4 regions of the Streptomyces sp. NPDC002795 genome follow, and region 4 is predicted to be linked to each of the others. Evidence: riboswitches for the same ligand, from Rfam matches in the RefSeq annotation. Region 4 holds a riboswitch; each other region holds the start of a gene.
What was found. Region 4 has a riboswitch for thiamine pyrophosphate ahead of thiO (glycine oxidase ThiO). Riboswitches for the same ligand answer to the same signal wherever they lie in the genome.
Positions count from the first base shown of each region.

Region 1: linked by a shared signal. The riboswitch ahead of ACFYWS_RS12550 (purine-cytosine permease family protein) and the one ahead of thiO (glycine oxidase ThiO) in region 4 are both predicted to bind thiamine pyrophosphate.
Region 2: linked by a shared signal. The riboswitch ahead of ACFYWS_RS36620 (thiamine ABC transporter substrate binding subunit) and the one ahead of thiO (glycine oxidase ThiO) in region 4 are both predicted to bind thiamine pyrophosphate.
Region 3: linked by a shared signal. The riboswitch ahead of thiC (phosphomethylpyrimidine synthase ThiC) and the one ahead of thiO (glycine oxidase ThiO) in region 4 are both predicted to bind thiamine pyrophosphate.

Region 1 is NZ_JBIAQB010000003.1:680,097-687,936, forward strand. Features, by position in the region: gene ACFYWS_RS12525 (DUF3291 domain-containing protein) at 1-268, opposite strand, end outside; gene ACFYWS_RS12530 (hypothetical protein) at 319-1,395, opposite strand; gene ACFYWS_RS12535 (geranyl diphosphate 2-C-methyltransferase) at 1,555-2,442, opposite strand; gene ACFYWS_RS12540 (family 2 encapsulin nanocompartment cargo protein terpene cyclase) at 2,459-3,745, opposite strand; gene ACFYWS_RS12545 (family 2B encapsulin nanocompartment shell protein) at 3,799-5,217, opposite strand; TPP riboswitch at 5,634-5,728, shown strand; gene ACFYWS_RS12550 (purine-cytosine permease family protein) at 5,718-7,118, shown strand; gene thiM (hydroxyethylthiazole kinase) at 7,170-7,840, shown strand, end outside.
Region 2 is NZ_JBIAQB010000016.1:161,676-169,515, forward strand. Features, by position in the region: gene ACFYWS_RS36610 (ABC transporter ATP-binding protein) at 1-882, opposite strand, end outside; gene ACFYWS_RS36615 (ABC transporter permease) at 882-2,570, opposite strand; gene ACFYWS_RS36620 (thiamine ABC transporter substrate binding subunit) at 2,546-3,640, opposite strand; TPP riboswitch at 3,735-3,863, opposite strand; gene rlmN (23S rRNA (adenine(2503)-C(2))-methyltransferase RlmN) at 3,896-5,002, opposite strand; gene ACFYWS_RS36630 (hypothetical protein) at 5,187-5,519, shown strand; gene ACFYWS_RS36635 (hypothetical protein) at 5,708-6,103, opposite strand; partial or broken gene ACFYWS_RS36640 (HNH endonuclease) at 6,137-6,496, opposite strand; gene ACFYWS_RS36645 (AAA family ATPase) at 6,453-7,727, opposite strand.
Region 3 is NZ_JBIAQB010000014.1:130,397-138,236, reverse strand. Features, by position in the region: gene hisC (histidinol-phosphate transaminase) at 1-361, opposite strand, end outside; gene ACFYWS_RS34465 (LacI family DNA-binding transcriptional regulator) at 729-1,841, shown strand; gene ACFYWS_RS34460 (metallophosphoesterase) at 2,061-3,137, shown strand; gene ACFYWS_RS34455 (hypothetical protein) at 3,319-4,143, shown strand; gene thiC (phosphomethylpyrimidine synthase ThiC) at 4,215-5,990, opposite strand; TPP riboswitch at 5,983-6,154, opposite strand; gene ACFYWS_RS34445 (YibE/F family protein) at 6,226-7,563, shown strand; gene ACFYWS_RS34440 (SsgA family sporulation/cell division regulator) at 7,679-7,840, opposite strand, start outside.
Region 4 is NZ_JBIAQB010000009.1:200,987-208,826, forward strand. Features, by position in the region: gene ACFYWS_RS27145 (thiazole synthase) at 1-164, opposite strand, end outside; gene thiS (sulfur carrier protein ThiS) at 172-372, opposite strand; gene thiO (glycine oxidase ThiO) at 369-1,547, opposite strand; TPP riboswitch at 1,554-1,666, opposite strand; gene ACFYWS_RS27160 (hypothetical protein) at 1,719-2,069, shown strand; gene ACFYWS_RS27165 (NAD(P)/FAD-dependent oxidoreductase) at 2,156-3,397, shown strand; gene ACFYWS_RS27170 (Rv2175c family DNA-binding protein) at 3,482-3,847, shown strand; gene thiE (thiamine phosphate synthase) at 3,929-4,576, shown strand; gene metF (methylenetetrahydrofolate reductase [NAD(P)H]) at 4,688-5,608, shown strand; gene ACFYWS_RS27185 (hypothetical protein) at 5,654-6,556, shown strand; gene ACFYWS_RS27190 (phytoene desaturase family protein) at 6,641-7,840, opposite strand, start outside.

The DNA of each region.
Region 1 (7,840 bases), on a different contig from region 4:
AGAGAGTCGCCGCCAGGGCGGTGGTTTCCGGCGTTCTGCCCTTGTCGTACCACGTCGGTACGGCGAACTCTCCCCACGCGCCCCAGTCCGCCTCGAAGAGCGAGCCACGGTCACCGCCTGCCGCTTCGGCATGTGCGAGGTATCCGGGGTGCTGAGCGATCTTCCCGTAGACGGCTCCACCGATGTCGTAGAACTCGCGCGTGAGGGGTGAGGGGTCGGCGAGAGGTGACTTCAGGACGCCGAATGTGTACAGAGCGAGCTGGGGCAATGTGTCTCTCCCGTTCGTGGTGCGCGGCCGGCCACTGAGCGTGTCCCGAGTCATGACCGCGTAGCGGTTCCGCATCCCTCGTCCCCCGCGCCACCCGCCCGCTCGTCCATCGCGGTGCTCCGGTCGTACGGGTCCACCACTGCGCCGTCGCCCGAGTTCAGGGCGTCGGTGAAGGACGGTGTGAGGTAGCCGGTGTAGGTGTCGCAGCCCGCGTTCGTGGTGTCCACGCGGTTCGAGAGGACCGAGAAGGTGCCCGGCTCCGTGATCACCTTCGACGGGTCGGGCCAGTTCATCACCACTTCGCGGCGGACGATGACGCGCGTGACACGGCCGTCGCCCGCCTCCGGGCTCATGACCGGGTACACGTACGTGACGTCGGTGGTGACTCTCAGCGCCCCCTTGTCGCCTTCGCGGTACGTGACGCGGCCGCGGGTCTTGACCACGTCGCCGACCAGTTCCGCCTTCGATGTGTCGAAGCGGCTGAACAGCACGAGCGGGTTGTACTTCTCGCTCGGCGCGGTCAACGCCCTGTCCAGGAAGGCGCGTTCCTTCGGCTGGTGGGGGTTGATGAGGGCGATGGCCTCGGCGGGGTGCTCGCCGCGCAGCACACCGGGGTCCAGGCTCGAAGCGGCGAGGAAGTCCCGGGAGCGTGCGAGGGTCCGGGCGACCTGTGCCTTGCTCATCCAGCCGGTGGCACGGGCCGCGGGCAGTGTGATCCCGGCCGTTCCGGAGGCCCAGCGTGCGGCGGGTGAGCCCCTGAACGGCTCGTCCGACGTGGGGCGCGTGGCCGCCTCGCCCGGCGGCGGCGCCGCGAGCGGTGTCGCCGCGTCGGAGCCGCCACCGAACAAGTCCGTCACCCGTCCCGGGGCGAGTGCCACGACCGCGAGGGCCAGCGCCGCCACCAGGCCGAGCGCGTACCAGCCCTTGCGGCGGCGCGGCCGGGGCGGCTGGTGCGAGCGCCATGGCTCGGGCCGCGCGTCCTCCTCCTGCAAGCGGCGCGTCACCATGCGGGCGCGCGCCGACGGCTCCTTCGGCGCGTCCCGCACACCGTCCTCGGACTCCTGGAGGAAGCGCTCCCAGTCGTCGTCCGACAGCGACGAACCGCTCTGATCCCCACCCGAATTCACTGGTGAACTCCCCTTGTGCCGTGCCGTTTCCGTGGCCGCCCGTCCCTCCCCAGGGCAGGCCGCCGTCGACGGATGATGGCACATGCACGAAAGCCGGGCGACGCCGGAGGGGAGGGACCGTTCCCGAACGGCCCCTCCCCTCCGGCACTCGGCGAACGGTCAGACGCGGTCCGCCGCGATCAGCAGGTACTGGAACGAGCCGTCCCTGTACGAGTTGATGAACGCGTCCTCGATCCCCGTGACCAGCGACGACGTGGCCCGCAGCTCCCAGTACGGGAGAGTGTCGGGGGTGAGGTCGATGACGGTCTGCGGGACGAGGCGGTTGTCGGCCATCGCGCGCAGATACTCCCGGCGCGAGTGGATGTTGCACTCGAAGTGCGCGTTGATCTGGGACACCCACTTCGAGGGCTGGCCGTACCGCGGGTTCCAGCAGCCGGTGATGGTCACATAGCGGCCGCCGACCTCCAGGATGCGGGAGTGTTCGGCGAACAGGTCGTGCAGGTCGACGTACATGGTCGACTCGTTGTTCCACGACGCCGCGATCTGCCCGCTGTCGAACGGGGTGTCCAGCATGTTGCAGACACGCGCCCTGACGCTGTCCTGGATGCCGAGTTCCTCGGCCCGCCCGTTGGCGAAGTCGGCCTGCTTGGCCGAGAGTGTGACTCCCTCGACCTTGCTCCCGAAGCGCTGGTGCGCCATCACCATCGAGCCGCCGCGGCCGCAGCCGGCGTCCACCAGGGTGTCCTCGCGTCCGATGTCACCGAGGTGCCCGAGCAGGTACGAGGCCTGCGCCGACTCAAGGCGGTGCAGCTCGGCGATCAGCTTCTGCTCGTTCGCGCCACCCGCTCCGTCACCGAGCGCGGAGTGGTCGACCGCGCCGATGCCGTAGTGGTGGTGGTACAGACCGTCGACATCGCCGAGCCGCAGATTGACCGGCCGGGCCTCGCCGTCCCAGTAGCGGGCGATGTCCCCCTGATAGGGCGTGGCCGGCTCGGGGATGTACGGGGAGGTGCTGGGGGCCGTGGCGGTGAGTTCGGTGCTGGTCACTGATGAGTCCTTTTCTCTACCAGAAGTCGGGCAGGCTGTAGCGGTAGGTGTTGTTCTGGTGCCATTGGTGGTTGCCGTCGACCCACGCCGCGACGCCCCGCAGGAAGCGCTGGACGTTCGGGAGCGGGCAGGCGGCGGCCAGGGCCGCGGCCTCTGTCTCGAAGGCGTGCATGAGTTCGTTGTGGACCTCGACCGACTTGAGGTAGGCCTCCTTGTCGGACAGGTCCTCGCGTTCCGCGATCACGACCGGCAGGTTCAAGTGCCGTCCGGGAGCGTCGAGTTCCTTCGTGTACGAGTACAGGTCGTTGACGATGGTCGTCGCGTTCCCCGCGAGCGCGATGACCTTCTGCATGTCCGGCAGGGCGTGCAGATCCGCCGGCAGTTCATAGCCGCCGACGGTGTCGGTGATGGTCGGGCAGGGGCGGAAGTTGTTGAACTGACGCATCGCCAGGTACTCCCACACCTCCGGTACGTGGTCGTGCTCGGACCAGGCCGCTTCGGCGAGGTAGCCCATGTGCAGGCGGGCCATGTCGTGCCGATAGCGGTCGGCCTGCGAGGCGCTGCTCGCCTGGACGAAGTACTCCATGGCGGAGCGGTACGCGCGCCGGGGCGCGTCCGCGTACAGCGACTCGGCCCACTGCGGCTGGTACTCCCGCGTCGTGTACAGCGGGTCGAGGGTGGTGTGTGCGAGCAGTAGCCGCGAGCCGAGGCCGACGGGCGAGCCCCCGTGGTCCTCGCAGTAGCAGTCGTCCAGCGCGTTCTCCGCCATCATCAGCCGGGTGGCGAGCATGAGGTGGTCGACAGTGGGTGCGTCCGGGTGACAGCCGACCATGTAGCTGCCCACGGAGAATCCGTCGAACTGCTCCTCCCAGTCGTCGGGGTACAGGTCGACCTCGTCCATCGCCCAGGACTTGATCCTTCGGCTGACCTCCGCGACCCGTACGGGATCGGGATCGGGCGCCGGGTGGTGGTACAGGCCGGGAACGGGTCGGCCCTTCGCGGTACTTGGAGCCGGGTCCGCGGGAGTCGGCTCCGGCCGCGCGGTCAGCCGCAGCCCCGCCGTGCCGAGGCCACTGGGCCCGCGCAGCAGCCGCCCCAAGTCGGCTCCGGCGGAAGGAACTTCGGGCGCCGGCGGCTCGACCGTAGGAGCCTCGGCGGCCTGCGAGGGCACACGTGGCGGGCCGCCCGTGACGGCGCCGATGTCGCGGGCGCGGGCCGCGGCGTCGGCCAGGACCTGCGCCCCGAAGCGGGAGACCGCTTCCGGCAGGCTCGACTGAGGAGGTGTCGGCTCGGGCGGGGGCATCCATGTCTCCTTGAGGGCTCCTTGGTGGGACGGTCGGCGGCGGCCTCGCCCCGCTACCTGCTGGGCCAGCGGCCGATCTGCACGTTCTCCAGCACACCGACCGCGTCCGGCACGAGGATCGCGGCGGAGTAGTAGGTGCTGACGAGGTACTTGGTGATGGCCTGCTCGTCGACGCCCATGAACCGGACCGAGAGCCCCGGCTCGTACTCGTCCGGCAGGCCCGTCTGGTGCAGGCCGATGACACCCTGGTTGTCCTCGCCGGTACGCATGCAGAGGATCGAGCTGGTCCGCTCCTTGGTGACCGGGATCTTGTTGCAGGGCAGGATCGGCACCCCGCGCCAGGCCGGGACCTGCTGGCCGCCGAGGTCGACGTGGTCCGGATACAGCCCGCGCGCGTTGAACTCGCGCCCCATCGCAGCGATCGTGCGGGGGTGCGCCAGGAAGAACTTCGAGCCGCGGCGGCGGCAGAGCAGCTCGTCCAGGTCGTCCGGGGTCGGCGGTCCCGAGTGCGGCTGGAGGCGCTGCTTGAAGTCGGCGTTGTGGAGCAGGCCGAACTCCCGGTTGTTGACGAGCTCGTGCTCCTGACGCTCACGCAACGCCTCGATGGTGAGCCGCAGTTGCTCCTTCGTCTGGTTCATCGGCTCGTTGTAGAGATCGGCGACCCTGGTGTGGACGCGCAGGATCGTCTGGGCGGCCGAGAGCTCGTACTCGCGCGGCCTCGCCTCGTAGTCGACGAACGCGCCGGGCAGTTCGTGCTCGCCCACGTGTCCCGCCGACATCGGGATCTCGGCCTCGCCGCGATGGTTCTGGCCCCGGCCCGCGAGCGACTTGAACGCGTCGATGTGTGCCTGGAGGGGCGGCGCCGCGGACAGCACGGCCGCGAAGTCGGCGCGCGACAGGGTGAGCAGCGTGCCCGCGGTCTCGGCGACCGCGGTCTGCTCCCAGCGGGCGTCCTCGTCCAGGAGCGCGTGGTCCCCGAAGCGGTCGCCGTCGGCGAGTACGTCGAGCGCGACCTCGTCGCCGTAACCACCCTCGGAGAACTGGCTGACACGTCCGTGGGCGATCAAGTGCAGCCGGTCCGCGGGCGCCCCGCGCTCGACCAGTGTCTCGCCGGCCCGGAAGTCGCGCTGCTCGCACCGGTCGGCGATGGCGGTCAGTACGTCGACGTCGTCGAAGCCGCGCAGCAGCGCCAGTTCGCCGAGTTCGCGGGGGATCACCCGGACGTCGGAGCCGTCCTGGATGAACTCGATGGTCCCGTCGCCGACGGTGTACGTCAGGCGGCGGTTCACCCGGTAGACGCCGCCCTTGGTCTCCACCCAGGGCAGCATGCGCAGCAGCCACCGCGAGGTGATCTCCTGCATCTGCGGGGCGGACTTGGTGGTGGTGGCGAGATTACGGGCGGCCGCCGTGCCGAGGCTGGTCTGCTTGGGCAGGGCCGCCGCGGTGTCCGGGGTGGTCGAGTCGACTGTCATCGGGTGAGCTCCCTTTGGTCGGGCGAAAGCGCGCATGCCCGTTGCGACGGGACAGAAAAAGGAAAGGTGGACAATTCACAGGTAATGCGTCCAGAACCAGAATCACCGTAAGGTCCGCCTCGCCCGCCGGGCCAAGGAAAGTCGGCGACATTCGCTCGATGCGATGATCAAGCTCGCGCGGTGTTTGCCTGGGGACCGACGGAACTCGGCCGGTTTTCCCGGCGAGCCCGTGCGGACGCAGGCCCCCGCCCGCGCGGCGGGAGAGGACCGCGGCGTCGCAAACCCGACGGAACTCGGCCAACGGCTGCGCGGACCTCCTTGCCGACCCCGAGCCGGGCGAGGTAGAGGGGTGGCACCGCGGAACCCCGGAACCCACCCGTGCGACGCCACGAGCCACCGCGTTACCCTGGCCGCCGTAACCGGACACGGGGTGCCCCACCCAAGGGCTGAGAACACACCCGTCGAACCTGAACCAGTTCGTACTGGCGGAGGGATGTCTCATGCCTGTGGCGCATGTTTCCAATGGCCTGCCTGCCGACCGCGAGAGCGGCGCCTTCGACGGGCGGATGCCCGCGGCACCCGGCGACCTCGGCATCGAGGGGCACGGCATCGAACCGGTCCCCGAGGGCAACCGCTACGGCGGAGCCGGGCGCCTGTTCACCGTCTGGTTCGCCCCGAACCTCACGATGACCGGAGTCTTCACCGGCACCGTCGGCATCGCGCTCGGACTCGACTTCACCACGGCGCTCGCTGCCGTCGTCCTCGGAACCCTCGTCGGCGCCGTGCCGACCGCCTACCTGGGGACGTGGGGAAGCAGGACCGGCGCGGGGCAACTGCCGCTGGCCGGGCTCGCGTTCGGGCGCGGAGTCGTACTGCCCGGAGTGCTGCAATGGCTGTCGTCCATCGCCTGGGACGCGCTGATCGGCCTGTTCGGCGGTGACGCGCTGGCCCGGCTGTTCGGCTGGCCGTTCTGGGTCGGCGTCCTCGTCATGCTGCTCGCCCAGGGACTGCTCGGTGTCTTCGGCTACGAGGCCATCCACCGGCTGCAGATCGTCATGACCTTCGTGCTCGGCGCCGCGTTCGCGCTCATCGCCTGGCGGCTGCTCGACGGTGTGCACCCCGCCGCCCACGGCTCCGTGCACGGGGCCGACCGCGTCGGCGCGTTCGTCCTGACCAGCACCATCGCGCTGAGCCTCAGCCTGTCCTGGGCGCCGTACGCCAGCGACTTCAGCCGCTATCTGCCCGCCACCACCTCCCGTACCCGCATGTTCTGGTACACGCTCCTCGGGCTGCTGGTGTCGTTCGTGGCCGTCCAGGCGCTCGGCCTGTGGGGCGCCTCCGTGCTCACCGACCAGACGGCGGCCGGGGTCGACAAGATCCTCGGCGGGGGAGTGGTCGGCGGATTCGGGCTCCTCGCGGTGGCGCTGGCCGCGCTGTGCAGCAACGCCATGAACGACTACAGCGGCTCGCTGGCCCTGCAGACCATCGGGGTGCGCATCCCGCGCCCGGCGGCCGCCGCCCTCGCCGCCGCGCTCGGCTTCCCGCTCGTGCTGTGGATGCACGCCGCGGACACCACAGCGCGATTCCAGAATGTGCTGCTGTTCGTCGGGTACTGGATCCCCGGCTTCGTGGCGATCGTCCTCGTGGACTGGCGCGCGCGGGCGAAGGCGCGGGCCGGAGCACCGATCGACCTCGCCGCCGAGCGCGAGCGGCGACAGCCCGCCTGGCCCGCCCTGCTGGCCTTCGCGGCTGCCTTCGCCGCGGCGGTCCCGTTCATGGACACCAGCCTGTACGTGGGTCCGGTGGCCGAAACGCTGCACGGCGCGGATGTGTCGTACTACGTGGCGTTCCTCGTGGCCGCCGCCGTGTACGCGCCGCTGCGGCTGCGGCGACGCGCCTGACCCGCTGTACGAGCCCGAGCACCTCGCACCTCCTGTACTTGGAGCCACCCCATGCCTCACACGTCCCCCAGCCACCCTGGCCGCCCCGATGACCTCGTCGCGTTCGCGGCGCAGGCGCTCGGGCGCGTACAGAACGAGTCACCGCTGGTGCAGTGCCTGACCAACGCGGTGGTCACCGGGTTCACCGCCAATGTCGTGCTCGCGGTGGGTGCCGCGCCCGCCATGGTCGACATCCCGGACGAGGCGGGGCCCTTCGCCCGCGTCGCCTCGGGCGTGCTGGTCAACCTCGGCACCCCGCGCGCCGAACAGCGCGCCGCGATGCCCGAGGCGGCGCGGGCCGCGGCCGAAGCGGGCACACCATGGGTGCTCGACCCGGTGGCCATCGGCGCGCTGCCCGTGCGCACCGCGCTCGCCGCCGACCTCCTCGCGCTGCGCCCGACGGTGATCCGGGGGAACGCCTCCGAGATCATCGCGCTCGCGGGCGCGGGCGGTGGCGGCCGGGGTGTGGACGCCTCCCACGGTGTCGGCGACGCCGAGGACGCGGCAGCGCAACTCGCGCGCACGGCGGGCAGCGTGGTCGCCGTGTCGGGACCCGTGGACTACGTCACCGACGGGACGCGCAGCGCCCGGATCGCCAACGGGGACGCCCTGTTGACCCGCGTGACCGGCGGCGGCTGCGCGCTGGGCGCCGTGATGGCCGCGTTCGCCGCGGTCGACGAGGA
Region 2 (7,840 bases), on a different contig from region 4:
GGTACGCGCGGTGACGGTGCAGGTCAGCTGGGCTTCGGCGGCGGGGACGAGGCGTACGCCCGCGGGCCGCACGAGGAGCCGGCGGTCCCCCTGCTCCGACCCCTCGGGCACCGGAACCTTGCCCCACGGCGTGTCCGCGACCGCCCCGGTGACCGTCGCCTCCACCACGTTGTCGAAGCCGAGGAACCGCGCCACGAACTCGTCCGCCGGATGCCGCCACACCTCAAGAGGCGTTCCGGTCTGGGCGATCCGCCCGTCCCGCATCACCACGACCCGGTCGGCGAGCGCGAAGGCCTCGCCCTGGTCGTGCGTGACGGCGAGCACGGTCGTCCCCAACTCGCCGAACAGTTCTCGCAGTTCGACGACGAGCCGCTCACGGAGCGTTCGGTCCAGCTGTCCGAGCGGCTCGTCCAGCATCAGCAGCCGAGGCCGCGGCGCGAGCGCCCGCGCGAGCGCGACCCGCTGCTGCTCCCCGCCGGACAGCGCGCCGACCGCACGCCGCTCGGCGCCGGGCAGCCCGACAAGCCCCAGCAACTCCCGTACGCGGTCCGCCTGTTCGCTCTTGTCCGCCCCGTGCATCCGCAGCCCGAAGGCGACATTGCGCCCCACGTCGCGCTGCGGGAACAGCTGGTGGTCCTGGAACATCAGGCCGACGCCCCGCTTGTGCGCGGGCACCCCCGCCTGGTCGGCGCCGCCGAGCAACACCCGCCCGCCGTCCAGGGGTTGCAGCCCCGCGACGGCCCGCAGCAGCGTCGACTTGCCGCTGCCGCTCGGCCCGAGCACGCACACGATCTCGTGCTCGGCGATCTCCAGGTCCACGTCGTCGAGCACGGCGCGCCCACCGAACCGTACGGTCGCGTCGTCCAACTCCAGCAGCGACATCAGAACTCCCCGGTCGAGGCCTTGGCGGGCCGAATCCGTTCAAGGGCGAGCAGCGAGGCCGCGCAGACGACCATCAGTACGGTCGAAAGCGCCATCGCCTGCCCGTAGTTGAGGTCGCCGGCCCGCCCGAGCAGACGGGCCACGGCGACCGGCAGCGTCGGGTTGTCGGGCCGCGCGATGAACACGGTCGCCCCGAACTCACCGAGCGACACGGCGAACGCGAACCCGGCCGCGACCAGCAGCGCCCGCCGCACCATCGGCAGGTCGACCTCCCGCCAGGCTTGCAGCGGCGAGGCCCCGAGCACGGCGGCGGCCTCCCGGAGCCGCCCGTCGACGGCCCGCAGCACCGGCAGCATCGTCCGCACCACGAACGGCACCCCGACCAACGCCTGCGCGAGCGGCACCAGGATCCACGTGGAGCGCAGATCGAGCGGCGGCTCGTCGAGCGTGATCAGGAACCCGAACCCGACGGTCACCGCCGACACCCCCAGCGGCAGCATCAGCAACGCGTCGAACCCGCGCACGAGCCGCCCGGCACGACGTGTGAGCGCCGCGGCGGCGAGCCCGCCGATCACCACGGCGATGGCCGTGGCGGCGAGCGCGTACTGGAGCGAATTCCAGATCGCGTCGATCGGCGGTACGAGGAAGATCCCGCCGTCGGCGTCCGTGAGCGCCCGGTAGTACCCGAACCCGTACCCGCCCGGAGCATCGAGCGACCGCTCGACCAGCACCCCGAGCGGCAGCACGATCAGCAGGGCGACGGACACCAACACGCCCGCGAGGAGAGCCCATTGCCCGGCCCCGCGCGGCCTGCGCGTCGTGTGCGCGGCGTCGACGAGCCGCAGCGCGCTCTCCCGCCGCCGCACGGTCCACGCGTGCACACCAAGAATCAGCCCGACGGCGAGGAACTGCACGATGGTCAGAACAGCGGCGGTCGACAGGTCGAAGATCTGCGCGGTCTGCCGATAGATCTCGACCTCAAGAGTCGAGAACCCCGGCCCGCCCAGAATCTGCACGACGCCGAAAGACGTGAACGTAAACAGAAACACCATGAGCGCCGCCGCGGCGACGGCAGGCGCGAGCGCCGACAGCGTCACCTTCCGCCACGCCGCGAACCGCGAGGCGCCGAGCATCCGCGCGGCCTCCTCCTGCCGGGGATCGAGCTGCGCCCACAACCCACCAACGGTCCGTACGACAACGGCGTAATTGAAGAAGACATGCGCGAGCAGAATCGCCCACACCGTCGTGTCCAGCCGCACGCCCCACAGCTCGTCGAGCAGCCCGCCGTTCCCGACGAGCGCGAGGAACGCGGTGCCCACGACGACGGTCGGCAGCACGAACGGCACGGTGACGACGGCCCGCAGCACCTGCTTCCCGGGAAACTCGAACCGCGCGAACACATACGCGCCCGGCAGCGCGATCAGCAGCGTCAGCACGGTGGACGCGACCGCCTGCCACACCGTGAACCACAGGACGTGCCGGATGTCGGACTGCCCGAGCACATCCAGGATCCGCCCGAACCGCCAGCCGCCGTCGGCGTGCAGCCCGCGCTCGACGATCGCGACGACCGGGTAGGCGAAGAACAGCCCGAAGAACACGACGGGCAGGGCCATGAGCCCGAGCCGCGCCGCGTTCCCACGCGTCTTCCCGCCGACGGTTGGGGCTACTTCAGTACGAGCGACGTCCACGACTTCACCCAGTCGTCCCGGTTGTCCGCGATTCGGCGCGGGCTCATGGTCTCGGGATCGTCGATCTTCACCGCGTACTTGGTGTAGTCGGCGGGCGCCGTGGCGTCCTTCGTCACAGGGTCGACGAACATGTTGAGCGGCATGTCCTCCTGGAACTTCTTGGAGACCAGGAAGTCGAGCAGCGCCTTGCCGCCCTTCTCGTTCTTCGCCCCGTCGAGCAGCCCCGCGAACTCGACCTGCTGGAAGCAGGTCCCCTTCGCGACGCCGACCGGCGAGGTCTTCGGCTGCGGATCGGCGAACACGGCCTCGGCGGGCGGCGAGGACGCGTACGACACGACGAGCGGCCGCTCCCCGCCGGCCTTCTTGCCACCAGCGCTCCCGCTGAACTCCTCGTTGTACGCCTGATCCCAGCCGTCCACGACCTTGAGCCCGTTGGCCTTCAGCTTCTTCCAGTACGGCTGCCAGCCGTCGTCGCCGTACTTCGCTGCGGACCCGAGCAGGAAGCCGAGACCGGGCGAGGACGTGGACGCGTTCTCCGTGACCAGCAGGTTCTTGTAGGCCGGCTTGGTGAGATCGGCGAAGGACGCAGGCGGCGCGAGGTCGTGCTTCTTGAAGTACGCCTTGTCGTAGTTGACGCAGAGCGAGCCGGTGTCGACGGGGGTGACCCGGTCCTTCCCCTTGTCGAGCCGATACTCGCTCTTCACGTTCTCCTCAAGCCCCTTGGCCTTGTACGAGGAGAAGATCCCGTTGTCGAGCGCCCGCGACAGCAGGGTGTTGTCGACGCCGAAGAACACGTCGCCCTGCGGATTGCCCTTGGACAGGATCGCCTTGTTGACGGCCTCGCCCGCGTCCCCGTCCTTGAGGACCCTGACCTTGTAACCGGAGCTCTTCTCGAAGTCCTTCAGTACGTCCTTCGAAACGGCCCACGAATCGTGACTCACGAGGGTCACGGTCTTGGAGTCACCGCCCGCGGCACCGGAGCCACCACCGGAGGACCCGCACGCGGACAACGTGACGAGCCCGAGCCCCACGACCGCGCACACGGTGAGGGACGACTTCTTCTTACTCACTACTTCATTCCTCCTGGAGGTGACCAGGAGAAGACGCGGCCCTGCCCGGAGCCTTCCGGCACATACGGCCAGGGCTCCGGGCAGGGCGCAACAGCTTGAGTGGCGTCCGAACTTCCTACCCGGAATGACCCGGGCAAGGTTCAGAGGGTCTGCGGCCTGTCGACGCGATGCCTGCCGTCGGTTGCCGCACTCTCAGCGCTGTGGCGCTCCCCTGTCGGAAATGCAGATGTAGTTGTCGTACTTACAGTGGCCAGGCTACCGCTCGGTGGCCGCCAGCTGTCCACAGGCTCCGTCGATCTCCTGACCACGGGTGTCCCGGATGGTCACCGGGACGCCGTGCGCGGCGATGGCGTCCATGAAGGCCTTCTCGTCCTCGGGCCGTGAAGCGGTCCACTTCGACCCGGGCGTCGGGTTGAGGGGAATCAGATTCACATGGACCGGCTTGCCCTTGAGCATCCGCCCGAGCCGGTCGCCACGCCACGCCTGGTCGTTGATGTCCCGGATGAGCGCGTACTCGATCGACAGCCGGCGCCCGGACTTCGCGGCGTACTCGAACCCGGAGTCGAGCACCTCCCGCACGTTCCACCGCGTGTTGACGGGTACGAGGGTGTCGCGCAGCTCGTCGTCAGGAGCGTGCAACGAAATCGCGAGCCGGCACTTCAGCCCCTCATCGGTGAACCGGTTGATGGCGGGCACGAGCCCGACCGTCGACACGGTGATCCCGCGCTGGCTGAGCCCGAGCCCGTCCGGCTCCGGGTCGGTGAGCGCGCGGATAGCCTGGATGACCCGCTTGTAGTTGGCGAGCGGCTCGCCCATGCCCATGAACACGATGTTGCTGAGCCGCGCGGGCCCGCCGGGAATCTCCCCGTCCCTCAGGGCGCGCATCCCATCAACGATCTGATGCACGATCTCACCGGTCGACAGATTCCGGTCGAGCCCGGCCTGCCCGGTGGCACAGAACGGACAGTTCATGCCACAGCCCGCCTGCGACGAGATACACATCGTCACGCGGTCGGGATACCGCATCAGCACGGACTCGACGAGCGTCCCGTCGAACAGCTTCCACAGCGTCTTGCGCGTGGTGTCCTGGTCGGTCGACAGATGCCGCACGACGGTCATCAGCTCCGGCAGCAACGCCTCCCGCAGCTTCTCGCGCGACCCCGCGGGGATGTCGGTCCACTCCGCGGGATCGTGCGCGTACCGCGCGAAGTAGTGCTGCGACAGCTGCTTGGCGCGAAACGGCTTCTCACCGATCGCGGCAACAGCTTCCTTCCGCTCAGCAGGCGAAAGATCAGCAAGGTGCCGCGGCGGCTTCTTGGCTCCGCGGGGGGCGACGAACGTCAGTTCTCCGGGCTTAGGCATAGCGTTACCAGTGTCGCAGACGAATGGGGGTGACCTGGGGCCGTCGTGTGGGACACCTGTCACTGGCGGTCGCCGTTGGTCACCGTTGAGCGGCCTTGGACGGCCCAGAGACGGCCCAGGAGAGCCGACTCCCCCACGCTCTGACCAGCTAGCATCACGGCCAGCACAGGGCATGGGGGACGCTGTGGCACTCAACCGCAAGGGCTCGCGGCGCATCGTCGTCGACGGAACGACTTACCGCTGGCGCCTGCGGGGCCGGCCGACGTACGACCAGGCCCTCTGCGCCCGGCCGTGCACGTACGCGGTGCAGCACGCAGACGAACCGGGCACGACCCTCGTCGTCACCACGAACCAGCCTCACGCCAGCAACTGGTTCGGGGCGCCGAGCGCCACTGTGCTCCCTCGGGATGTGAGTGCCGCCATCACATGGGCCCTCACCCAGGGCTGGCAGCCGACACGTCCTGGCCCGCCGTTCGCCCTGGACTGGCCTGACGGATTCGACCACTCCCTCGCCTGACTCCGCTGCACTACGACGTAGCCCCGATCACCTTGCGGTGCTGACTGACCTGGCCTGCAAGGCCTCTCACCTGTGCAGGTGATCCACTGACGTGCGCAATTGATCACGGCCGCGAGTCGTGATTGCCACGCAATGGAATCGTACGCAACTGCACGCTGCCCCGTAGTCGCCAGCGAATTCCCAGTTTTCTAACTTTGTAGGGCAAGCCTCACAAAGGTACGCCAGCAATGCGGGAAGTTTTCCTTCAGAACTCGAAAGCGCTCCTCGGTAGCCCCTTCTCGGAGCGCAAACCAAGCTGATACACCGTACTCATCTTCTCGCACTTCGCGCGCGAGTGCGGCGAACCGGCCGGGAGAACCACCGCCCTCCAAGACCCGTTCAACTCCTTCGTAGTAACGGCGAATTACGCGCTTCCGCCCTTCCGTGACCGACTCGAAATTTATGCAGGTCAAAACGTCGAGGGTTGCCTCGCCCATGGCGTCAAAATCGTCGTCCAGGAAGCGTGGAGCCAAAAGCCCGTTAGCCGTATCCAGAATTAGATGATCCCATGGATCGATGCGAGTGGGATCGATGATGAGGGGCACCCCCGTTGAGTCAAGGGGGAATTGCTTACCCTTTCTCCTGTTGCACTCCGGGCACACCCAGATAAAGTTGGACCACTTAAATGCTTTACTGAAGTCGACACCGATTGGAATGAAGTGGTCAACATCAGCCGAACGAGAGTCACAGCAATAAAGGCACCTTTGGCGTACGCCGACAGCGGCCCTCAGAGCCTCAACTACGGGTTTACTTTTCACGGAGCGCCGATATCTGCTCCACTCATCCCTAGCCTTTTGCTGAGAGGTTGCCACCCGCTGACGCCTGTATAGCTCTTGGCGTGCCAGCAAAGGAATCTCCCCCCTATCAATCTTTCTCAATTCTCCCCCACCCCCGTTAATCGGCAAAGAGCGACAGCTGGTCCAGCTCTTTCTCCTCATTCTTACTGAGCTTCCCTGAGAGCTGCTTGGCACGGAGGCGAGAGTGCTGCCGATTTGCCATCACGGCCTTAGGTGACCGGGTATGAGGCATGCCGAAAGCCGGGGAAATCAAGATCTGATCTGGTTTGCCTGCGATGACTCGCTTGAAGTCATGCTCGTCGAGCCGGAAGGGAACCTCGCCGGATCCGGGCTGAGACATGTGGTAAATACGACCACGGTCTGCGGCCTGACAAACCAACGGACTATGCGTAGTGACGATGAACTGAACCAGCGGGAAGTGCTTCTTAAGCCAGAAGCCAATCTCCCTCTGCCAGGCCGGATGGAGATGAGAGTCGACTTCGTCAATGACCACGACGCCAGGACGGTTTACGTAAGAAGAACCATCATCGTTCTTTGCCGTCAGATCGACGGATCCATAAACATCGACCATGTGCCGGAAGATGTCGATTAGCATGGCGAGAGCTGACCTGTACCCCTCGCTCATGTCAGCCAAAGGCATGTCCCGACCTGCCGAGTCCGTCAGCCAAATACCTTCGGAGTTGACTCCACGAACGGATACCCCCTGCCGCAAGAAGTCATCATTCAGGATTTCAAGGAGGCTATCGAGTGCGACCTTTTCTGACTCCTGCTGTTCGAGCTTCTTATAATTGAGCTGCTTTACCCATTGCTCGCATTCTCCGAGCGTGGCGTCTTCCTTGAATAGGGTTGCAAACCTTGGCACACGGCCAGGGATCACCATAAGGCGTTGAGCGTCAGGCGAGCTGCCGTACAGTCGGCGAAACGGCCCGTATCCCAGCGAGAACCATCCAGGAGTTCCAACGGACCAGGGTCCATTGAACGCACCCTTCTTTTTATTCCTATAAACATCGGCAGAGGAAATCGCCCACGCTCCACCCTCTCGCTTGAATTCGATCTCCGCCCAAAATGTATTCTGAACCCGGAACCCTCCCTTCGCCGTCCGATCAAAGTCGTGATGCGGCTTCACTTCGACAGAGATCGTGCCATTCTCTTCTCCCTCCGTTACCCATCCGCGCAAATCGGGGAGGAGAACGCGAGAGTCGTCGGGGCCAATGAGTGCCATGCAAAGAGACTTCAGGAAGGCGGTTTTCCCTGAACCGTTATCACCCGTTATTACGGACCATCCTGCGTGCCCCCCGTCATCACCTGAGAAATCTAGCTCCGCCTCGGAAAACCCCTTGATATTCCTCAAGGCCACTCGTTCTACATACATGCCGCCCCCTAGAGAATGGCTAGGCAGGATCGGTGCGTTCCTGTGTTGTCGATAGCATAGATGCGGTTCGCGGGTCAGCGCCGCTCAAAGCACGTGTCTCTCTGCATGCGGAT
Region 3 (7,840 bases), on a different contig from region 4:
TGATCGGGTACGCCTCGAAGGACCGCCACGGGTAGATGACCTCGTCACCCGGTCCCGAGGTCGCCTGGAGCAGCTGCTGCGCGACGCCGACCGAGCCGGTCCCCGTGGCCAGATGCGTGACGGGCACACCGAAACGGTCGGACAGCTCGTTCATCAGGCCGGTGCACGCCATGTCCGGGTAGCGGTTGAAGGTCCCGGCGGCCGCGATCGCCTGCTCCATCACCCCGGGCAGCGGAGGATACGGGTTCTCGTTGGAGGACAGCTTGTACGCCACCGGCCCCCCAGCAGCGGCCGGCTTGCCGGGCTTGTAGGCAGGGATCCCCGCCAGCTCCGCACGCAGCTTGGGGTTGATCTCGCTCACCGCAGTCCTCCTTGTGGGCACCGTTCCAATACTGCTCACCTTAAGAGGATTCGCCGCGCTCCCCAATGGCCCGGGTCCCGACCCCTCCCCGAGGCGTGCGGAGAGGGGGGAGCGCTCCCCGTCCTGACGCGCGCCGGTGGCTCGCGCCGTGGCGCGCATCACCCGTGAAGGTGAGTTGAGACCTACTCGCAACATCGCCGACTTGGCAGGCCCATGCGTGACGACAAGCGAAGTGCCATAGCCCAACCCCTCAACTCCCTTTAATTTCAAGGTTGATGATGGGTAATCACCTTGCAGAAACGTGCCTGTCAACGCCTGCATATGCGCCCCCACCATGCAGCCGAATGAGCCCTACTATCGGCTCGCCATGACAGCAGCAGGGAAGCACCAGGTGAGCCGGGCAGAGACGACCCGCAGGGGCACCCGGCCGAGCCGGGCAGGCATCAGAGATGTTGCCGCAGCCGCCGGGGTCTCGATCACGACTGTGTCCGATGCGCTCAACGGTAAGGGCAGGCTCCCGGACGCCACCCGAAGCCATGTACGCGAGGTCGCCGAGCGGTTGGGCTATCGCCCATCCGCCGCCGCTCGCACGCTCCGTACCGGGAAATCGGGCCTCATCGGCCTGACCGTGACGACGTACGGGGATGAACCTTTCACCTTCACAGAATTCGCGTACTTCGCCGAGATGGCCCGCGCCGCCACCTCCGCCGCGCTCGCCCGCGGGTACGCCCTCGTCATCCTGCCCGCCACCTCACGCCACGACGTGTGGTCGAACGTCGCACTCGACGGCACCGTCGTCATCGACCCCTCCGACCACGATCCGGTCGTCACCGAGCTGGTCCGCCAGGGCCTGCCTGTCGTCTCCGACGGACGTCCCGCGGGCACCCTGCCCGTGACCGCCTGGGTCGACAACGACCACGAGGCCGCCGTGCTCGGCATCCTCGACCACCTCGCCGAGTCCGGCGCCCGCCGCATCGGCCTGCTGACCGGCACCACCACCGACACGTACACACACCTCTCCACCTCGGCGTACCTGCGCTGGTGCGAGCGGATCGGACAGGAACCGGTCTACGAGTCGTACCCCGCGCACGACCCGTGCGCGGGCGCCGTCGCAGCCGACCGGCTGCTCGCCCGGCCCGACCGCCCCGACGCGGTCTACGGCCTCTTCGATCCCAACGGCACCGATCTGCTCGCCGCCGCGCGCCGCTACGGGCTGCGCGTCCCGGAGGATCTCCTGCTGGTGTGCTGCAGCGAGTCGACGGTCTATGCGAACACGGAACCGCCCATCACCACCCTCTCCCTCAAACCGCGGCGGATCGGGACGTCCGTCGTGCAGCTTCTCATCGACGCCATCGAAGGCGTCGAGTCCGACCAGCCGGTCGAGCAGGTGATGCCGACCGAACTCATCGTGCGGACCTCGTCCCAGCGGCGCCCGCACCGCACCACGGTCAACCCTCCCCGCTCGCCGGGAAAGGGCTGACCGCCCCGGTCCGCCCCCTCCATCGACTTCTGCGAAGAGAAAAGTCCACACCAATTCGGGAGAAATGCACGGCGATCAGCCGCCCGTCACCGATTCACCACCCCTGGTGCATCACACAGCGCGAGCCGCATTCCTATGATGGGCGCACGACACCGCGGGCCGCTGCGACCAGGCAGTCCGATACGGTGCACAGGCGGCGCAATGGTGGTGGAGGGGTCGATGACTCAGGGGGCCGGTCTGGGATCCGCAGCGGGCACGGGGACGCTGCGCGACTTCCGTGTTCCCGCGTACGTCCATGACGTACCGGCGAACGTGCAGCCGACGGACCCCGACGTACCCCCGCCCGGCGCAGGGAATCCCGAGGATCTCTCCGACGGTTACACGCCGACCGAGCGCGATCTGCCGGTCATCAACCAGGGCGACACCGTCCAGGTCGAGGCGGCGCAGCCCGCGCCCACGGGGGACGAGGGCCTCGGCCCGCTGTACGTCGTCGGCGATGTGCACGGCTACCTCGACGAGCTGCTGGCCGCGCTCCGCGAGCAGGGCCTGATCGACGCGGAGGGCAACTGGGCGGCGGGCACCGCGCGCCTGTGGTTCCTCGGCGACTTCACCGATCGCGGGCCGGACGGGATCGGCGTCATCGACCTCGTCATGCGGCTGTCCGCGGAGGCGGCGGCCGCGGGCGGCTACTGCAAGGCGCTCATGGGCAACCACGAGCTGCTGCTGCTCGGCGCGAAGCGGTTCGGCGACACGCCCGTGAACTCCGGGGCGGGCACCGCCACGTTCCAGGCGGCCTGGTTGCTCAACGGCGGGCAGAAGGCCGACATGGACCGCCTCCAGGACGTACATCTGCAGTGGATGTCCCGGCTCGACGCGATCGAGATCGAGGACGACCACCTGCTCACGCACTCGGACACCACCGCGTATCTCGACTACGGCGACTCCATCGAGGCCGTCAACGACACGGTGCGCGAGACCCTCACGCGCAATGACGCGGACGAGTGCTGGGACCTGTTCCGCAAGTTCACCAAGCGGTTCGCGTTCAAGGACGAGGAGTCGGGACCTGGCGCCGTGCGGCAGCTACTCGACGTCTTCGGCGGCTCGCGCATCGTGCACGGCCACAGCCCGATCCCGTACCTGCTCGGCGAGGTCGGTGGCGAGGACGGGGACAGCGAGGACGGCAGGCCCCCCGTCGAGGGCCCGCATGTGTACGCGAACGGCCTGGCCATCGCCATGGACGGCGGCGTGACCATGGCCGGAAAACTGCTTGTCCAGCAACTCCCCATGGATATCTGACACTTCGCGGGGCAGACGCGAAAGCGGAGGATCCGACTGGCCACGGGCCAATTTCCGGAAACCCCCTGTCACCGCGTGCCGTGACAGCTCTACCATCGGCTTATCCGTAGCAGGCTCCCCTCCGTTTCTGCCCGACGGCTCGCACCCATGCGGGCCACCAAGCCCTACGGAGCATCGGGGGATGCACATGAACAGCGCTCCGCATTTGCTGAACGAGGACCGTCCCGAGTTCGAGCGGCTCCTCGATGACGCGCTGCGTACCGCACCGAATCGGCCTGAACTCGCCGCAGTGGGCCGGCGGCTCAACCCCGAACAGCTGCGCACCATGGCGCTCGGCGCCGCCGCACTGATCAACACGGCGGCAGCCGACGAGTACCAGCGCTACGTCAAGGTCCGCGAGGAACTGCGCTCCACGCCGCGGCTCCTGCGTCCGCTACGCGAAGGAGGCAACTCCAGCGGGGAGAGCACGGGACCGGGCGTCGCCGCGGTCGCCGTCGTGCTCGCCCCGGTCCTGGCCGGGACCGCAGCCGTGATCTTCCTGATCGTCGGCTACGTCCTGAACATGCTCAACCCGGTACCGGCCTTCGCCGGAACGCTGCTCACCTTCGGCTGGGTCTTCGGCGCGATCACCGCGGCGAGCATTCTCGTCGCGGCCGTCTGCCTGCTGCTCGCGGCGCTGCGCAATGGATCGACGTCGCTCCAGGCGAGCGCGCACGGCGAGGCGAGCGAGGAAGTGAAGCAGGCCAGGGAGGCCTGGCGCGTCGCGCTCCTGGACCGGGGCATCCTGCCGTTCCTGCGGGACGCCCTGGCGGATCCCTCGGCGGGCGGCGGCTCGCACCTCGGGGGCCGCGGAGGCTCCGGCGGGCGCATGCCGCAACTCGGTTACAACAGGCCGGGGTTCAGCAGTCCCGACGGCGGTGGCACCGCCACGGGCCAGCGCGCCGGCTATTCGAGCCCGGACTTCTCCAGCCCGGACTTCGGCGGCCCGGACCACCAGCCGGACTGACCCTCCGGCGGCCACCGGGCCGTGCCCGACGACGAGGCCCCTCGTGCACGAGGGGCCCCACCGTCATGCCGTCAGTCGGCGATCGGCAGATACACGCGGTTGCCGGCCCGCGCGAACTCCTTGGACTTCTGCTCCATGCCCTCCTCGATCTCCGAGGACGTGCTGCCGTGTTCGCGCCGGATGTCCTGCGAGATCTTCATCGAGCAGAACTTCGGCCCGCACATCGAGCAGAAGTGCGCCGTCTTCGCGGGCTCCGCCGGCAGCGTCTCGTCGTGGAACTCCCGCGCCGTGTCCGGGTCGAGGGCCAGGTTGAACTGGTCCTCCCAGCGGAACTCGAAGCGGGCGTCGGAGAGCGCGTCGTCCCAGGCCTGCGCGTCCGGGTGGCCCTTGGCGAGGTCCGCCGCATGCGCCGCGATCTTGTACGTGATGACGCCGGTCTTCACGTCGTCGCGGTTGGGCAGCCCCAGGTGCTCCTTCGGCGTGACGTAGCAGAGCATCGCCGTGCCCCACCAGGCGATCATCGCGGCCCCGATGCCGGAGGTGATGTGGTCGTACGCCGGGGCGATGTCGGTGGTCAGCGGGCCGAGCGTGTAGAACGGCGCCTCCTCGCAGATCTCCTGCTGGAGGTCGATGTTCTCCTTGATCTTGTGCATCGGGACATGGCCCGGGCCCTCGATCATCGTCTGCACATTATGGCGCTTGGCGATGGAGTTCAGCTCGCCGAGCGTCCTCAGCTCCGCGAACTGGGCCTCGTCGTTGGCGTCCGCGATGCAGCCGGGGCGCAGGCCGTCGCCGAGCGAGTACGTGACGTCGTACGCCGCGAGGATCTCGCAGAGCTCCTCGAAGTGCTCGTAGAGGAAGCTCTCCTTGTGGTGCGCGAGGCACCACGCGGCCATGATCGAGCCGCCGCGGGAGACGATGCCGGTCTTGCGGTCGGCGGTCATCGGGACGAACGGGAGGCGGACGCCCGCGTGGACCGTCATGTAGTCCACGCCCTGCTCGGCCTGCTCGATGACCGTGTCCTTGTAGACCTCCCAGGTCAGTTCCTCTGCCTTGCCGTCGACCTTTTCGAGTGCGTGGTAGAGCGGCACGGTGCCGATCGGGACAGGGGAGTTGCGCAGCACCCATTCGCGCGTGGTGTGGATATTGCGGCCGGTGGAGAGGTCCATGACCGTGTCGGCGCCCCACTTGGTCGCCCAGGTCATCTTGTCCACCTCCTCCTCGATGGAGCTCGTCACGGCCGAGTTGCCGATATTGGCGTTGACCTTCACCAGGAAACGCTTGCCGATGATCATCGGCTCGATCTCCGGGTGGTTGACGTTCGCGGGCAGCACGGCCCGGCCCGCCGCGATCTCCTCGCGCACGACCTCCGGCGCGACGTTCTCCCGGATGGCCACGTACTCCATCTCCGGGGTGATCTCCCCCCGGCGCGCGTACGCGAGTTGGGTCACGGCCTGCCCGTCCCGGCCGCGGCGCGGCTGGCGCGGGCGGCCGGGGAAGACCGCGTCGAGGTTGCGCAGCCCGCCGCGCGGCGACGTGTGCTTGATGCCGTCGTCCTCAGGGCGGGCGGGGCGGCCCGCGTACTCCTCCGTGTCGCCGCGGGCGATGATCCAGTTCTCCCGCAGCGGCGCGAGTCCGCGGCGGACATCGGTGTCGACGGTCGGGTCGGTGTACGGACCTGAGGTGTCGTACAGCGTCACCGACTGCCCATTGGTGAGATGCACTTGACGGACCGGCACCTGGAGGTCGGGGCGCGAGCCCCTGATGTACCCCTTGTGCCAGCCGATGGACCGGCCGGCCTCCTCGGTCGAGCTGGAGGCAGGCGTGTGCGCGTCCGTTGTGGTCATGAGACCTACTCCCTACGCCGGCATTACCCGGTAACAGGTTCAGCGGTCGACGCAGCGATATCCGTCCCCTGGTCACGCAGTTCCACGCTGTTTCACGTGAAACGCGCTGGGACGAAGGTCAGCGCCCTCTCAGCCCGGTGCTCCGAGCTCCCGCGATGGCAAAAGCGGCTCCACGCTAACGTGACGTACGCCGCGTTGACCAGAGGGCCCCCTCCGTTCTTGCGATGATCGGGCGGTGACCACCAGCCAGCAGCCTCCAGCTCCGCCGTCTCACCCCCCGCATGGGCACTCCCACAGCCATGGCCCAGCGGCGCCTGTCTCGCGGCACCTGCGCAAAGTGATCGCGGCCGTCCTGATCCCGTTCTCGGTCGCGGTCGTCGTGGGCCTCGCGGTGCTCTGGCCGGGCGGCGCACCGCCGCACGAGCGCAGCGGTGTCGGTTTCGACCGGCAGACGCAACAGGCCACGGTGACCCAGGTCGAGCAGGTCGACTGTTCGTCCGTGCACGCCCAGGGGCAGAGCCCGACCGGGGACCCCACGGCGCAACAGGGCACCACGGGCGAGCAGAAGACCGGTGGCACCTGCGAGAACGCGACGATCCGGATCGACAGCGGCAAGGACAAGGGCCGTACGTTCACCGAGGTCGTCCAGCCGGATTCACCGCGGCAGTTGCACGAGGGCCAGAAGGTGATCGCCGCCTACGCGCCGGACGCACCGAAGGACCTGCAGTACTCGGTCACCGATGTGAACCGCAAGGTTCCGATGGTGCTGCTGGCCGGAATCTTCGCCCTGGCCGTGGTCGTGGTCGGCCGGATGCGCGGCGTCATGGCACTGGTCGCTCTCGCGATCAGCTTCATGGTGCTGACGTTCTTCATCCTGCCCGCGATTCTTCAGGGGTCGAACCCCCTGGTCGTCGCGGTGGTCGGGGCCAGCGCGATCATGTTGATCGCGCTCTACATGTGTCACGGCCTGACGGCCAGAACCTCCGTCGCCGTGCTCGGCACCCTCGTCTCCCTGCTGCTGATCGGCCTGTTGGGCTCGCTGTTCATCGGCTGGGCGGCCCTGACGGGCAACACCGACGACAACACGGGTCTTATCCACGGCCTGTACCCGGACATCGACATGAGCGGTCTGCTGCTCGCCGGCGTCATCATCGGCTCGCTCGGTGTGCTCGACGACGTGACGGTCACGCAGACCTCTGCCGTGTGGGAGCTGCACGAGGCGAACCCGACGCTGGGCCGGCGTGCCCTGTACCGGGCGGCCATCCGCATCGGCCGCGACCACATCGCATCCGTCGTCAACACGCTCGTCCTGGCCTACGCGGGCGCCGCGCTGCCGCTGCTGCTGCTCTTCTCGATCGCGCAGAGCAGCGTCGCCGACGTGGCCAACAGCGAGCTGGTGGCCGAGGAGATCGTGCGTACGCTGGTCGGCTCGATCGGCCTCGTCGCCTCGGTGCCGGTGACCACCGCGCTGGCCGCGCTCGTGGTCTCCGCCGACCGCCCGGAGACGCGGGAGCCCGCTAAGGCCGCCCCCGCTCCTGGACGCGGTGGCGGAGGCCGGCGGCGTAAACGCTGAAAGGCGCGGAACTGCTCGGGTGCACCGCGCTGCTGAAGCGTTACGTCTGGTCCGGTGTCGTACAGGCCATCTGGTGGCGCGTGAGCCGTCTGCTGTCGTGCGAGCCGATGGGGAATCAGCCCGCGCTCTGTTCCTCGGCGAGGATCCGGTCGAGAGCCTCGTCGAGGTCGGACTCGAAGTCCGCGCCCGTCTCCTCCTGTCCCAGCGGGACGAGTTTGTCCGTCCGGTCGAGGAACGCGACGAGCGGTGCGACCCCGGCTCGGAACAGGGCCTGGTC
Region 4 (7,840 bases):
CCGTGCACGCTCGCGTCCACGCGGCGCATCGCCACGGTGGTGAGTTCGGTTCCGGAGGCCACCAGGGAGCGCTCCAGGACATCGAGGCTGGGCGCCCCGCCCGTGCCCATGATCAGACGTGAGGAGTACGGGTCGCCCCCGAGGACGAAAGTGTCGTCGGCCATGGACGGTTCAGCCTCCTTGTACGGCCGTGAGGACCTCGACGCGGTCTCCTTCGGAGAGCGCCGTGGCGGGCCATTGGGTGCGGGGGACGACGGTTTCGTTGAGGGCGGCGGCGACGCCCTTGGGTGCGGTGGTGAGCGTGGTGACCAGGAGGTCGAGCGTGGTGCCCGCGGTCACCGTGCGCGGCTCGCCGTTGACGTGGACGTTCATACGGGCTGCTCCAGGAGGGCGGTGTCGAAGCGTTTCGGGGTGAACGGGCGGGCCTCTTCCGGGAGTTCACCGGTGGTCAGGACGTGCGCCATGGTGTCGCCGGTGATCGGCGTCAGGAGCACGCCGTTGCGGAAGTGCCCGGTCGCCAGGAGGAGACCGGGCAGGGCGGTCGGCCCCAGGAGCGGGGCGTTGTCGGGGGAGCCGGGGCGCAGGCCCGCGCGGGTCTCGGTGAGCGGGAGTTCGGTGATGCCGGGGACGAGTTCGTGGGCGTCCCGCAGGAGTTCGTAGACGCCTCCCGCGGTGACCGTGGTGTCCCAGCCGAGTTCCTCGCTGGTCGCGCCGACCACGAGCTCGCCGTTGACGCGCGGCACCAGGTAGAGGTTGCCGCCGCGGACGACCGCCCGGACCGTGCGGCTGAGGAAGGGCGCGTACCGCTTCGGCACCGTCAGGCGCAGCACCTGGCCCTTGACGGGGCGCACCGGCGGCAGCACCGCGTCGGGCACGCCCGCGAGCTGTCCGCCGCGGCTGCCCGCCGCCAGGACCACCTGTCCTGCGGAGAGTTCGGTGCCGTCGGCGAGGACCGCGCCGCACGCCCGGTCGCGGACGACACGGAGCCTTTCGGCCCACGACCGGTGGAAGGTCACGCCGGAGCGCTCGCAGGCCGTCACGAGGGCGCTCGCGAGCCTTCTCGGGTCGATCTGGTGGTCCCCGTCGACGCGCAGTCCGCCGCGCACGCCCGGGGCCAGCATCGGTTCGAGGCGGCGGCAGTCGCGGCCCGAGAGCCACTCGGACTCGAGCCCCGACTTCGTTTGCAGCGCGTGCAGTTCGCGCAGGTGGGCGCGGTCGTCTGCGTCGAGCGCGACCGCGAGCGTGCCGCACGCGCGGTAGCCGAGGTCCTGCCCGGTGGCCTCGGACAGCTCCGCCGCGAAGTCCGGGTAGCGGCGCGCGGAGGCGAGGTTCAGGCCGAGCAACGTCTGCTCGCCGTGGTGGAGTTCGGTGACGGCGGCCAGCATTCCGGCCGCCACCTGAGCGGCCCCGCCGCCCGGTTCGGGGTCCGCGACCGCGACGGAAAGACCGCGCTGCGCGGCCCGCCAGGCGGTGACCAGACCGATGATGCCGCCACCGACGACGAGGACGTCGCGGGTGTGCGGGTGGACGGGGTGCGGTGAAGGCATGGACGACATGGGCGTCAAGCCCCTCCCTTCGCCGGTATGACCCGGATCAGGTTCGTACGGTCGAAGGCCGCCCAGCCTCCCTCTCAGCCCGCTGCGTACGGGCTCCCGCGAGTGCTCTACGTTGGCCACCCTAGCCGTTCACCTTGGCCTCCAGTAAGGGAGTCTCAGCCCGTGGCCCGTTCTCTCGACGGTCTTGTTCTGTCCCCTGTCGCCGACCAGGCCCCGGGGCAGGTGGGTACGCGGACCCGCTTCACGTACCGGGAGCGGGACGGCCGCGTTTCCGCCGCCTACGTAGGCGGCGATGTCGTGGAGGGGCACCTTGTGGGCACCCGCTCCGGGGACGAGATCGACTTCCGCTACGTCCAGCTGAAGACCGACGGAACCACCTCCTCGGGCCACTGCGTCTCGACCGTGTCCGAGCTCCCCGACGGCCGGGTGCGCCTCGACGAGACCTGGGCGTGGGAGTCGCAGGAGGGCAGCGGCACCAGCGTGGTCGAGGAGCTCGCCCCCCAGAGGATCTAAACCGCCGACAGGTGTGCAGGACGTCACGGCGCCGGAGTGGTCCGCATCGCTGACTGACGAAAGATCAGGTGCATAAGGTTGATCCCGTGAGTGAGCAGCGGAGCGGGAGCGGAGCGCCTTCGGGGCAGCGGAACGTCGTCATCGTGGGCGCGGGCATGGCCGGTGTGCAGACCGCGGTCGCGCTGCGCGAACAGGGCTTCACCGGCGCGGTCACGCTGCTCGGCGCCGAACCCCACCAGCCGTACGACCGGCCTCCGCTGTCCAAGGCGGTGCTGCTCGGCAAGGCCGAGGGCTCGGCCTTCGACGTGGACTTCGAGGCGCTCGGCGTCTCCCTGGAGCTGGGCCGCGAGGTGACCGGCCTCCGCCCCGGTGACCATGAGGTGGACACCGCCGAAGGGCCGGTCCCGTACGACGTGCTGGTCGTGGCGACCGGCGCCGAACCCGTCCAGCTGCCGGGCGCGCGATCCGCCCCCGGGGTGCACCTGCTGCGCACGCTCGACGACGCCGAGCGGCTGCGGCCCGTCCTCGCCGAGCAGCACGACGTGGTGGTGGTGGGCGCCGGCTGGATCGGTGCCGAGTTCGCCACCGCGGCCCGTGAGGCCGGCTGCCGGGTCACGGTGGTGGAGGCCGCCGAGCGGCCGCTGGCCGGGGCGCTGCCCGCCGAGATCGCCGCCCCCATGGCGACCTGGTACGCCGACGCCGGAGCCCAGCTGCGCACCCACGCGCGCGTGGAGCGCGTCGAGCCGGGCGTCGTGGTCCTCGACGACGGCACGCGGCTGCCCGCGGGAGCCGTCGTCGTCGGCATCGGCGCCCGCCCCGCCACCCGCTGGCTGGCCGGCTCCGGCATCGAACTGGGCGCCCACCGCGAGGTCCTCGCGGACGACGGACTGCGCACGTCGGTGCCCGACGTGTACGCGGTGGGGGACTGCTCCTCGTTCCCCTCGGGGCGCTACGGAGAGCGCCTCATGGTCCACCACTGGGACAACGCGCTGCAGGGGCCGCGCACGGTGGCTGCGAACATCGTCGGCGAGACCCCGGCGGTGTACGACCCGGTGCCCTATTTCTGGTCCGAGCAGTTCGGCCGGTTCGTGCAGTACGCCGGGCACCACGCGGGCGCCGACGCGACGGTGTGGCGCGGCGACCCCGCCGGTGCCGCCTGGTCGGTGTGCTGGCTGCGTGGCGGCGCCCTGGTGGCGGTGCTCGCCGTCGGCAAGCCGCGTGACCTGGCCCAGGGGCGCAAGCTCATCCAGGCGGGGACCGCGCTCGACCCGGAGCTCCTCGCGGATCCGGCCCGCCCGCTGAAGTCCGCGGCGGCGCCCAAGCCGTGACAGAAGGGGGCAAACGGGAGGAGTTGTGGTCCATCCGCACCGGCCCGGCTTCCGAGTGTCAGTCCGGGATGGCAGGCTTGTCCTGTGACCGAGATTGACGCAAAGATCGATGCTCTCGTCCCTGCCTGGCTCAACCTCCCCGACATCGCGGAACAGCTCGATGTCGAGGTGACGCGTGTGCGGCAGCTGGTCAAGGAAGGCCAGCTGATCGCCGTGCGCCGCGGTGAGAACAGGGCACTGCACGTGCCCGCCGCCTTCATCGACGGCGACAAGATCGTCAAGGGGCTCGTCGGCCTCCTGACGGTCCTGAGGGACGACGGCTTCAGTGACGAAGAGATGCTGGAGTGGCTCTTCACCCCCGACCCGAGCCTGCCGGGCACGCCCGCGCAGGCCTTGAGCGAGAATCGTGGCACGGAGGTGAAGCGTCGCGCCCAGGCGCTCGCCGTCTGACCCGACAACCGTCCGGCGTGCGCACCGCGACCCTCGTGGTGCGCACGCCACCGACATCGCACGACCCACGGGGGGACTTTCATGGCGGACTCCAAGCGCGCACTGCTCGCCGACGCGCGGCTCTACCTGTGCACCGACGCGCGCAAGCGCCAGGGCGATCTGCCGGAGTTCCTCGACGCCGTGCTGGGCGGCGGCGTCGACATCGTGCAGCTGCGCGACAAGGGCATGGAGGCAGGCGAGGAGCTGGAGCACCTCCAGGTGTTCGCCGAGGCGGCCCGCCGCCACGGCAAGCTGTTCGCGGTCAACGACCGCGCGGACGTGGCCCACGCGATCCGCTCGGACGTACTGCACCTTGGCCAGGGCGACCTGCCGGTCCCCGCGGCCCGCGCCGTCCTCGGCGAGGACGTGCTCATCGGCCGCTCCACGCACGCGCGGGACGAGGCCGCCGCGGCCGCCGTCCAGGAGGGCGTGGACTACTTCTGCACCGGCCCCTGCTGGCCGACCCCGACCAAGCCCGGGCGGTACGCCCCCGGCCTTGACCTGGTGCGCTACACGGCGGGCCTGGACACGGACCGCCCCTGGTTCGCGATCGGCGGCATCGACCTGACGAACCTGGACGAGGTGCTGGAGGCCGGCGCCCGCAGAGCCGTCGTCGTCCGGGCCATCACGGAGGCCGACGACCCGGCCGCCGCGGCAGCCGAGTTCGCGAAGCGCCTGCGCGCTGTGTGACCGGCGCGGTCCCGAAGGAGCGCGAACCCGTCAGTAACGGCCGTCCCGCCCGCCTGTCCGTAAGGTGGACGGGGATTAGGGGCTTTGCATATCGGTCAGTAACCTGCCCGTATGGCCCTAGGTACTGCTTCCACCAGGACTGATCGTGCCCGCACCGTGCGCGACATGCTCGCGCCCGGCAAGACGGCTTTCTCGTTCGAGTTCTCCGCGCCGAAGACCCCGAAGGGCGAGCGCAACCTGTGGAACGCCCTGCGCAGGGTCGAGGCGGTCTCACCCGACTTCGTCTCCGTGACGTACGGCGCGGGCGGCTCCACGCGCGCGGGCACCGTCAAGGAGACGCAGCAGATCGTCGCCGACACGACGCTGACGCCGGTGGCCCACATCACCGCCGTCGAACATTCGGTCGCCGAGCTGCGCAACATCATCGGTCAGTACGCCGACGCCGGGATCCGGAACATGCTCGCGGTCCGCGGTGACCCGCCCGGCGACCCCATGGGCGAGTGGATCTCGCACCCCGAAGGCCTCACGTACGCGGCCGAACTCGTTGAATTGATCAAGGAGTCGGGGGACTTCTGCGTCGGCGTCGCCGCATTCCCGGCGATGCACCCGCGCTCGGCGGACTGGGACTCCGACGTGCGGAACTTCGTCGACAAGTGCCGCGCGGGCGCCGATTACGCGATCACGCAGATGTTCTTCTACCCGGAGGAGTATCTGCGGCTGCGTGACAAGGTCGCCGCGGCCGGCTGCGAGACGCCGATCATCCCGGAATGCATGCCGGTGACGAGCGTGCGCATGCTCGAACGCCTGCCCAAGCTGAGCAACGCGGACTTCCCTCCGGAGTTGAAAGAGCGAATCCTCACAGCAAAAGACGATCCAGCCGCTGTACGCTCCATTGGCATCGAGTTCGCTACGGAGTTTTGCGCCAAGCTGCTTGACGAGGGAGTGCCGGGTCTGCACTTCATTACGCTCAACAACTCCACGGCAACGTTGGAGATCTACGAGAACCTGGGCCTGCACCACGAGCGGGGCTGATTTCGCCGTACCCACAAGGGCTACGGCCGTACGAGAGGGGCGTACATGGGCTGGGCGGTCCTCTATGTCGCGTTTGGACTGGTGGCACTGTGGCTCCTCGGTGAGGTCCTGCTGCAGTACAAGGCACGACTGCGCTGGCGGCTGCTGGCCTTCGGCGGCTTCCTCGCAGTCGTGATCGGCGTCCTGATTCCTTCGGTGTACGTCATCGGGGCCGGGGCCATCGCGTTCGCGATCGGGCAGACGTACGTCACGCTGTCGTTCCGCCGCGGGTTCGCCGCGGGCTGGTCGCTCAAGGGCGTGCCAGGGGTTCCGGGCGTCCCGGGCCTCCCGGGCCTCCCGGGCGCTGACCGCAAGCGCCGCTCCGAGGAGGAGCTGCACCAGGACCCGACCCTCCAGGTCTCGGACCTGGAGTACGAGCCGGCGCGGCAGGAGTACGCGCCGGTCCCGGAGTCGGCGGCCGAGAGCACGGCGGTGTACGCCCCCGAGCCGATGCCCGACGACACCAGCCAGTACGGCGTCTACCAGGACTCCCCGTACGCCCAGACCGCCCAGGCGGCGCAAGGGATGCAGGGTTACGGCTACGACGCCGGGTCCTACGGCTACGACCAGCAGAGCTACGGCTACGACCCGGCTCAGCAGCCGTACGCCGCCCCGTACTCGGACCCGTACATCGGAACGCAGACCTACCCGGCGCAGCCCCAGTACGGCGACCCGTACGCCACCGGGCAGGGCTACGCCGATCCGTACGCGACGGCCGCGGGCTACGGCGGGGAGACGCCCCCCGGCGGCGTCTGGGTGCCGCAGCAGCGCACCACGGACGGGCAGCAGGACTACGGCGGCGAACTGCCGCCCGAGCAGCAGTACCCGGGGTACCCGCAGCACGACCCGAACGCCGGGTACGACAACGGGTATGACACCGGGTACAACGAGCAGCAGTACAGGTACTGAACCAGGTACGGAACCGTGTATTGAACGTGGAGCCCCGAGCAGCTGAGACGCTCGGGGCTCTTCGCGTTGCCCGTGGGCGTGGGCTCACTGCGAGCCCTGGAAGTCAGGCCCCTCCACGATCAGGCCCGCCACCAGTGCGCCGGACATGCCCGCGTGCGGCAGGCCGCCGCCCGGGTGGGACCAGCCGCCCACGGTCGTCAGGCCCGGCAGGGCCGTGGTGTTCGACGCGTGCAGCAGCTCGCCGCGCGCCGCCGCGAGCGCGGGGGCGGGCACGGCGCCGCCCTCGGCCCCTGTGGCCTCGGCGATGTCCTGCGGGGTGCGCACCTCGTGCCACAACAGCCGCTCACGCAGTCCGGGCACCGCACGCTCGGCCGCCGCGAGGACCCGCTCCACGTCGGCCTCGCCCACGCGCGCGTGCGCCGGAACGGTCACCGTGACAGTCACCGCCTCGTGCTCGGCGTCCGGCACCGCCGCCGCGGCACCGGTACGCAGCACGGCCACCGTCGGTCTCTGAGGCGCAGGGCCGCCTTCGAAGAGCCATGCCAACTCGGCGTCCCGGTCCGCCGTGTGCACCACCGTGCGGTGCGGGGTGTCCTGCGGCCGGGCCCCGCTCAGCGCGAGGTGCACGGTCAGCCGGCTCGGCCACGCCGACTCGCGCTGCCCCGGCCCCTCGGCGCGCACGGGCCGCCCCGGAAGCAGCCCGCCGAGCATGCCCGGAGCGACGCCGGCCACCACGAACTCGGCGTCCTCCACCGTGCCGTCGGCCAGCTCCACACCCGCCGCGCGCCCGTCCTTCTCCACGATCCGGGTGACGGCCGAGCCGAATCTGAACTCGACCTTCCGCTTCAGGCAGCGCGCGTGCACGGCGTCCGCGAGGGCCCGCATTCCGCCGGTCACCGCCCACGTCCCGAACGTCTGCTCCATGTAGGGCAGCACGGCCGCGCTCGCGGGGGCCGTACGGGGATCGAGGCCGCACGCCAGCGCGTACTGCTCAAGGAGCGCCACCAGGCGCGGCTCCCCGCCCAGTTCGAGCGTGCCGATCTCGGCGAGCGTCGCCGCCGCGCGGTCCTTGCGCAGGACCCGCTTGTGCACGACGGCGGGGTACGGCTCGCGGTCGGCGAGCACCTGCCAGTTCGGCCACAGCGGCTCTTCGAGCAGCGGGCGCCGCGAGCGGTCCCAGGCCTCCCGCGCGCGGTTCATGAACGCCGACCAGCGCGCGCCCGCGCCCTGACCGACCGCCGCGTCCAGCGCCTCGGCGACGCCCGCCCGCCGCGCGTTCGGCAG